Linked DNA regions of Catalinimonas alkaloidigena. The protein of the gene in region 1 binds, or shares a complex with, the protein of each later gene. Links are inferred from orthologs where the notes say so. Each region holds a gene or a part of one and is shown in the gene's direction. Other genes may lie near its edges.

The links.
Region 2: pnp (region 1) and rny share a complex: the UniProt entries of both Bacillus subtilis proteins name them as parts of the possible RNA degradosome complex. The link is inferred for Catalinimonas alkaloidigena from one-to-one orthologs.

What each region holds. Positions count from the first base shown.
Region 1 is NZ_JAQFIL010000001.1:1,291,276-1,295,625, forward strand. What follows is about bases 1-2,918. They hold pnp (polyribonucleotide nucleotidyltransferase), read left to right. Parts: upstream 1-353; coding sequence 354-2,483; downstream 2,484-2,918. Other genes in these bases: rpsO (30S ribosomal protein S15), read left to right, coding at 1-175; OKW21_RS05465 (sigma-70 family RNA polymerase sigma factor), read left to right, coding at 2,622-2,918. Outside these bases: more of OKW21_RS05465, read left to right, coding at 2,919-3,485; trxB (thioredoxin-disulfide reductase), read left to right, coding at 3,628-4,350. UniProt on the Bacillus subtilis protein: Involved in mRNA degradation. Catalyzes the phosphorolysis of single-stranded polyribonucleotides processively in the 3'- to 5'-direction. Necessary for competence development in Bacillus subtilis.
Region 2 is NZ_JAQFIL010000001.1:6,725,473-6,730,009, reverse strand. Bases 1,338-4,288 are described here. They hold rny (ribonuclease Y), read left to right. Parts: upstream 1,338-1,983; coding sequence 1,984-3,594; downstream 3,595-4,288. Other genes in these bases: OKW21_RS27165 (XRE family transcriptional regulator), read right to left, coding at 3,663-4,288; OKW21_RS27175 (cell division protein ZapA), read left to right, coding at 1,554-1,856; OKW21_RS27180 (hypothetical protein), read left to right, coding at 1,338-1,538. Outside these bases: pheT (phenylalanine--tRNA ligase subunit beta), read left to right, coding at 1-1,118; more of OKW21_RS27180, read left to right, coding at 1,242-1,337; more of OKW21_RS27165, read right to left, coding at 4,289-4,472. UniProt on the Bacillus subtilis protein: Endoribonuclease that initiates mRNA decay. Initiates the decay of all SAM-dependent riboswitches, such as yitJ riboswitch. Involved in processing of the gapA operon mRNA, it cleaves between cggR and gapA.

The sequences.
Region 1 (4,350 bases):
TACGCACAGGATTAATCACCTGACTGAGCACCTTAAAATTAACAAGAAAGATCACTCTTCTCGTCTGGGTTTATTGAAGTTGGTAGGTAAGAGAAGAAGACTGCTCGAGTATCTTCAAGCAAATGATATTGAGCGTTATAGAGCAACTTTAGCTGATTTGAATCTGAGAAAATAATAACATCTGGGGAATCTTTGAACGATTCCCCTTCTGCATTCCATTCGTTCCCTTTTTTTTTTCTTATCTTTTGTTGATAACTCTTTTTTAGCTTGCCAAGCGGTTTTTAACCATTTCAGCTTACCGTAGTTATCATCTTCACTAGATGGAATCACTTTTAGAAATTTAGATTTTAGATATGCACCTTAACGCAATTACAAAAGAAATTACACTTGCTGACGGCAGAACGATTACCATAGAAACAGGTAAATTGGCAAGACAGGCTGATGGGGCCGTAGTAGTACGTATGGGCGATACGATGTTGCTCGCTACTGTGGTAGCTAACCGTGAAGCCAGAGAGGGCGTAGATTTTCTTCCTTTATCAGTAGATTATCAGGAAAAATTTGCCGCTGCAGGTAGAATTCCTGGGGGATTTATCAAGCGGGAAGGAAGGCTCTCTGAACATGAAATTCTGGTAAGCCGACTGGTTGACAGGGCTTTGCGCCCCATTTTTCCTGAGGATTTTCATGCTGAAGTGCAGGTAAATATTAACCTGATCTCAGCTGACAAAGAAGTGATGCCTGATGCACTGGCAGCGCTGGCTGCATCTTCAGCAATCGCGGTTTCTGATATACCTTTTGGTGAACCAATTTCAGAAGTTAGGGTAGTAAAATTTAATGGTGCTTATATAATTAACCCAAATGCCCAGCAAACTGAAGAAGCTGAGCTTGATATGATAGTTGCTGGATCCAGCAAAAATATTATCATGGTAGAGGGGGAGATGAACGAGGTGAGTGAAGCTGAAATGCTAGAAGCTATCAATGCTGCACATGAGGCTATTAAAATTCAGTGCCAGGCTCAAAAAGAGCTTTCCGATCAACTTAACCCCAACAAGCGTGAGTATGAGCATGAAGTGCATGATGAGGAGTTAAAGAAAGAGCTTTTTGAAAAATATTATGACCAGGTATATGCTATCTATGCAGAAGGTATACCCAGTAAGGATGTGCGCAGAGAGCGTTTTAAAGAAATTAAAGACAGCTATACCGAAAGTCTGCCTGAAGAGCACGAAATAGATTTAGGACTGGTAAGCAAGTATTTTGGAGAGATCCAGAAAAAAGCTGCCCGCAACCTGGTACTAGACGAACAGAAAAGATTGGATGGACGTAAATTAGATGAGGTTCGTCCTATTTTCTCAGAAGTAGGATACCTACCTACTGCACATGGCTCAGCGGTTTTTACCAGAGGAGAAACGCAGTCACTTACCACAGTAACTTTAGGTACCAAACTGGATGAGCAGATGATTGATGGTGCTATGGTTTCGGGAAGTAATAAGTTTATTCTACATTATAACTTTCCTGCCTTTTCTACAGGTGAGGTTAGACCCAACCGTGGTCCTGGCCGACGCGAAATTGGTCATGGAAACCTTGCTTTTAGAGCACTGAAAAAAGTTTTACCTAAAGATGAGGATAATCCTTACACCATTAGAGTCGTATCAGATATTCTAGAATCCAACGGCTCTTCATCAATGGCTACTGTATGTGCAGGATCGCTGGCACTTATGGATACTGGTATACCCATAACTGCTTCAGTATCAGGTATTGCCATGGGCCTAATTACGGATAATGAATCAGGGAAATATGCCGTATTATCTGATATTTTAGGTGATGAAGATCACTTGGGCGATATGGACTTCAAGGTCGCTGGTACGAGCAAAGGTATTACTGCCTGCCAGATGGATATCAAAATAGACGGACTTTCATTCCAAGTATTGGAAGAGGCACTGAAGCAAGCCAATCAAGGGCGACTGCATATCTTAAATGAGATGGACAAAACCATTTCAGCTCCCAACGAAAGTCTTAAACCAAATGCTCCACGCTCGGCATCTCTTAAAATTGAGCGAGACATGATTGGTGCCTTAATAGGCCCCGGTGGTAAGGTAGTACAGGAAATTCAAAAAGAAACCAACACAACTATAGTTATCGAAGAAGTGGGTGACAAAGGGCATGTAAACATATTTGCTTCCGATGAGCAGGATATGAACAAAGCACTTTCTCGAGTAAAAGCGATCGTTGCTGTACCTACCGTAGGTGAAACTTATGATGGTACTGTGAAGTCAATTATGCCATTTGGTGCATTCGTTGAGTTTATGCCTGGTAAAGACGGTCTGCTACATATATCAGAAATTAAGTGGGAGCGCGTTGAAAGTATGGATGGGGTAATGGAAGTAGGAGAGGAAGTAAGAGTTAAGCTGGTAGATGTAGATAAAAAGACTGGAAAGTATCGTTTGTCAAGAAAGGTACTTCTCCCAAAACCAGAAAAAAAGCAATAGCACAGAAATTGCAGCATTTCATTGGTTTTTAGAAAAAGTAGCATATTAGTTTGATATCCTACGTCCTTAAGGAACTAACAAATCACCTATGCTTGTTGCATGCTTGTACATCACAAAAATCACTCAAACCCTAAGTGAATGAGACAACTAAAGATTAGTAAACAGATTACTAATAGGGAAAGTCAGTCGCTGGACAAATACCTGCAAGAGATTGGAAAAGTTGATTTGCTTACGCCAGATGAAGAAGTAGACCTGGCAAAGAGAATACGGTCAGGTGACCAACTTGCGCTTGAAAAGCTTACTAAAGCCAATCTAAGGTTTGTCGTGTCAGTAGCAAAACAGTATCAGAATCAAGGTTTAACTTTAGGGGACCTTATTAACGAAGGTAATCTGGGCCTAATCAAAGCCGCACAAAGGTTTGATGAAACGCGTGGTTTTAAGTTTATTTCTTATGCTGTCTGGTGGATTCGCCAATCTATCCTTCAAGCCCTGGCTGAACAATCCAGGATTGTAAGATTACCACTCAACCGTGTAGGATCACTCAACAAGATCTCGAAAACATTTTCCGAACTTGAGCAAAAATATGAGAGAGAACCTTCTCCGGATGAACTCGCTGATGTATTGGAAGTGACTACTAATGAGGTGGTAGACACTATGAAAATCTCGGGAAGACACGTTTCTATGGATGCTCCCTTTGTGCAGGGTGAGGAAAACAGTCTACTTGATGTACTGGAAAATGACACTGAAGAGACTCCTGATTCATCACTAATGAATGACTCTCTACGTAGAGAGGTTCAAAGGGCTCTTTCAACCCTCACACAACGTGAAGCAGATGTAATTACCCTTTATTTTGGCCTCAATGGAGAACATGCCATGACATTGGAAGAAATTGGCGAAAGGTTCAACCTGACCCGTGAGCGCGTAAGACAAATTAAAGAAAAAGCGATTCGTCGTCTACGTCACACCTCTCGTAGTAAGGCCCTGAAACCTTATTTAGGCTAAGATATTTCATCTTTAAAATTTTAGAAGGTCTCTTACAGGAGACCTTTTCTGTTTTACAGGAAAGCGATAACTTTGTCCGTAAGCCAGTCGTATTAATAAACGAATATCTATATTTTTATATATACAAACTAATTAAGAAGAAATGACGAAAGAAAAAGTCAACTTATTGATATTGGGATCTGGTCCTGCAGGTTATACTGCTGCTATTTATGCATCTCGAGCCAATCTTAACCCTGTACTTTATCATGGTGACCAGCCCGGAGGACAGTTGACAATCACTACAGATGTAGAAAACTACCCTGGCTATCCTGAAGGAATTATGGGACCGCAGATGATGATAGATTTCCAGAAGCAGGCAGAACGTTTCGGCACAGACATTCGTAATGGGCTAGCCACATCGGTAGATTTTTCTTCCTATCCTCATAAAGTTATTATAGATGAGCAGCATGAGGTTGAAGCAAATGCTGTAATCATTGCTACCGGTGCTTCTGCCAAATGGTTAGGCTTGCATTCTGAAGAAAGGCTGAATGGTAGAGGAGTTTCAGCCTGTGCTGTTTGTGACGGCTTCTTTTTCCGTGGACAGGAAGTAGCTGTAGTAGGGGGCGGTGACACGGCTGCGGAAGAAGCCAGTTATCTCTCAAAACTTTGCAAGAAAGTGTACATGCTAGTGAGACGAGATGAAATGAGAGCTTCTGCGATCATGCAACAACGTGTTGAAAATGCTGAGAATATTGAAATACTATGGAATACAGAAACTGAAGAGATTCTTGGTGAAGAAGAGGTGGAAGCTATGCGTATAGTAAACAATCAGACCGGGGAGAAAAAAGAGATTCCTGTTCAGGGTTTCTTTGTAGCGATTGGTCAC
Region 2 (4,537 bases), 5.4 Mb from region 1 along the record:
CTATTTTGCAAAATCTGGATATTGAGGTGAAAGAAGAACATGAGCAGGGCTTCACTGCTGTCGTGCCGCCCTATCGGGTAGATGTACAACGAGAAGCAGATGTAATTGAAGAGATTTTACGAATTTATGGCTATGATGAGGTTGAGACCTCTGCGCATCTGAGTGCAGATTTTCTCTCCAGCTTCCCTGAAATGGATTCGGATAAGTTACAGGCCCGTATCAGTGAGATGATGGTTGGTAATGGGTTCTATGAAATTATTACTAATTCTCTTACCAAACCTGCTTACGCTGAGGCTCTGGATAAAGGAGAGCATTCAGTAGAGGTACTTAATAAACTGAGCGAAGAATTAGGCGTAATGCGTCAGAGCCTTATTTTCAGCGGATTAGAGGTGATGGCATACAATATTAGCCACCGAAAGAGAAATCTTAAGTTTTTTGAGTTTGGTAAAACGTATCAAAAATCAGAAGGCAGATATCTGGAAAAAAGACAGTTGGCCATATTTATGTGTGGTCAGCAGCAAGCTGAGAGTTGGCAAGCGCCCAATCAAGAAGTATCTTTTCACAGTTTGTCTTCGATAATTAGAAAAATATTTAATAGGTTTGATATAGTCGATCCTGCGCAAAAGGTACTTGATGACCCTAAGTTTAGCTATGGCTTGGATTATCAGCTGGATGGAAAGTCAATAGGTCAGGCTGGTTTACTTCATCCCAAACTGGCAGCACTTGCTGGTGTAAAGCAATCTGTCTTCTTTGCGAGTATAGACTGGCCCACCTTGTTAGATAATGTGAGAAAAGTAAGCGCTAAAGAAAGGTTAATCTATCAGGAAATATCTAAATTCCCTGAAGTAAGAAGAGACTTATCTTTAGTATTGGATAAACAGCAGGGCTTTAGCCAAGTTGAGTCAGTAGCGAAAAAATACAGCAATGCCCTGGTCAAGGACATAAATGTATTTGATATTTACGAAGGAGAAAATATTGGGCCTGGTAAAAAAGCTTATGCGCTTAGTTTTGTGCTGCAGGATGCGGAAAAGACCCTTACGGACAAAGTGATAGATAAGACAATGAATAAGCTGATAAAGGTCTTTGAAAAAGAGTTGGGTGCTGTAATAAGAAAATAACATTTGTTGCTGATAGCAAGATATATAAGTTAAAGGCCTGAATTTTACTGTATGAATTACAGTTTTTAGGCCCTTAGCTTTTAGATAAAAACTAACTATAACCAAAAGTAGCAATAGCTATTTATGAATCAGAAAAAACTGATCGCTGAGATTTCTGTCTTAGAACGGAAGGTCGAGTTGCTGGTAAGTCAGCACAATGCCCTGAAGGATGAGCTTAAACAGCTAAAAGAAGAAAACCAGACACTCAGGTCAGTTGTAGACGAAAAAAACGGGCAAATTGACCATTTTCAAAAGACATTAAAATTAAGTAAAATTGTAAACAACGCAGTAGCAGATCAAGACGATACTACTGAAATAAAGCGTACGATTAACGAGTACATCAGAAAAATTGATAAATGTATTGCTCAACTAAGTCAATAAATTGCGGAATATCTAATGGGTGAACTTTCAATAAAGATAAGAATAGGTGACCGAGAATACCCCATGAAGATTGAGGCAGAGGAGGAGGAGCAAATCAGAAAGGCCGGGCGAATGGTCAACGAACAGTTGCGTAGGTATAAAGATCGCTTTGGTACTAATGATAAACAGGATTTGCTGGCAATGGTTGCCTTTGATGCTTTCATGGAAAAAATAGACTATGAGAGAACACTTTCTGATATGGAAGAGAGGGTTTCAGACAAATTGGGTAATCTTAATAAGCTAATTAGCCGCGCCCTTACGCCTGAGCGTAGTGTCTGACCAAAAGCTATTACATTGTCAAATCTACTTATCACTTATCTGTATAACTGAACTTGTTAATATTTTCGCTCATCAGTAGTTAAACTGCTATTGTACATAGTGGTACTTTTTAACAAAACTCGGAAAAATGAGTGAAATGATATTTCTACTGTTAGCCGTAGCCATTGGTTCGCTGGGCGCAGGTATATTCATCGGCAAAGGCCTTTCTAATAAATCCAACTTAGACCAGGAAAGAAAACTTCAAAGCAGGGAAGAGGCAGTCAAAGAAAAGGAGCAAAAACTCAAGGAAGAAGCGGATTTTATCGTCCGTGAAGCCAAGATCAATGCGGAGAATATCAAGAAAGAGAAGATTTATGAGGCGAAAGAGAAATACTTAAAACTAAAATCTGACTTTGAGGAAGAGTCTAATCGCAAGAAAAACATACTGGTTACTAATGAGAATAAGCTAAAGCAGCGTGAACAGCATCTGAGGGAGCAAATGGAAAAAGTAAAAACTCAGGAAGCTGAACTCAGGACCAAAGAAGAAATGCTGGAGTCTCAGCAAGAACTCGTAAAAAAGAAACAGTCCGAACTTGATAAAATCAAGCAGCAGCAGGTGACTATACTCGAGAAGGCGGCAAGCCTTACTGCTGAAGAAGCGAAGCACCAGCTAATGGAAAGCCTGGAAGCGGAAGCTCGTACGCAGGCATCAGCTCATATCAAAAATATTATTGAAGAAGCTAAGCTTTCGGCTACCAAAGAGGCTAAGAAGGTGGTGCTGGAGACTATTCAGCGCACAGCTACTGAGCACGCTATAGAGAACTGTGTTTCAGTTTTTAATATTGAAAGTGACGACATTAAGGGTAAAATTATCGGTCGTGAGGGTCGGAATATTCGTGCCCTAGAAGCTGCAACGGGAGTAGAGATTATCGTAGATGATACTCCGGAAGCTATTATTATTTCCGGTTTTGACCCTGTTCGCAGAGAGATTGCCCGCCTTTCTCTTCATCGCCTCGTGACGGATGGCCGCATCCATCCTGCACGTATAGAGGAAGTGGTAGCCAAGACTACCAAGAATATGGAGGAAGAGATTATTGAGATTGGTGAGCGTACAGCCATTGACCTGGGTATTCATGGACTACATCCCGAATTGATTCGGATGGTGGGACGTATGCGCTTTCGTTCCTCTTACGGACAAAATTTGTTACAGCACTCTCGCGAAGTAGCTAACCTGGCTGCTACTATGGCTTCCGAACTTGGCCTGGCCCCCAAGCTCGCCAAACGTGCAGGTTTACTACATGATATTGGTAAAGTGTGGCCGGAAGAGCCGGAATTGCCGCATGCAATACTAGGAATGAAACTGGCCGAAAAATACAATGAGCACCCTGAAGTATGTAATGCCATAGGGGCCCACCATGATGAAATTGAAATGACATCTATTGTCTCTCCTATTATTCAGGCCTGTGACGCAATATCGGGATCGCGTCCTGGTGCTCGTCGTGAAGTAGTAGATTCTTATATTCAGCGCCTGAAGGACCTAGAATCGCTGGGTATGGACTTTGATGGCGTGAGCAAATGTTACGCCATTCAGGCAGGAAGAGAGCTGAGGGTTATCGTAGATGCAGAACATGTCACTGATGATCAGGCAGGCACATTATCGTACGAAATCTCCCGTAAGATAGAGAAAGACATGCAGTATCCCGGACAAGTTAAGGTGACAGTAATCCGCGAGATGCGCTCAATTAGCTATGCTAAATAAGTAGAAGGAAAACCTATAATGCATAACCGATAAGGCCTTGGCCTTATCGGTTATTTCGTATAAGACTATCAGTCTTCATCTTTTTTTACAGGTTTTAGCTCCCCATTTTCACGAACTCTTCCATCTAGCTTAAGAGCTGATTTTAGTATGTCTACGGTTTTTTCTAACTCTTCTAGCCTGTGGGTAAAAAGCCTTTCATCTGTACTTCCCTTAGTTTTATTTAGAAATTCAGTCGTGATCTTTCCTTTAATTTCCCAGATCTCTATCACGTCACTATAAGCCAGCTTATATGCTTTGTATTTAGGGTTATCACTCTTGAGCAATAACGTATTATTGTTGTCATGAAATACTCTTTTGGCAACAATACCATCGCTGGAAATAATCACACAAAGCTGATTTTCCTGTATGCTCTCAATTTTGTCCACGGCCTCAGTGATCACCACCTCATTTTCGCAGAGGTGAGGGTGCATGCTGTCACCACTGATATTAAACATGCGAAACTTTCCCTCCTCAAAGCCGGGAATGCGATAGGCTCCCAGGGTTTTAATGTACTCTGAATCCGCACAATTATCCGGATAACCAGCCTCAGCATCCTTATCTACAAAAGGAATCAGCTGGTTAGAAGTATTTTGCGAATTAGGAGGAGTACCCCGGGCCGTATCAATTTTCTGGTGTGAGAAAATTTCCCCCTGGCCAAAAAGTAACCAGTCAGTCCGTAGCTCAAACGCTCTAATGAGGCTATACATTGTGGAAACAGAAAGCATAGTTTTACCACTTTCTATTTGAGAAAGCGCAGCCTGCGTAATAGAGATCTTATTGGCAAAATCTTTTTGAGAAAGGTTTAGTAGCCTACGTAAGCTTAAAATACGCTCTTCCATATCAGTATGCAGTTAACTTTTGATGTAAAAATAAATATTCTTATATTTCCATAAGGAATATAAGT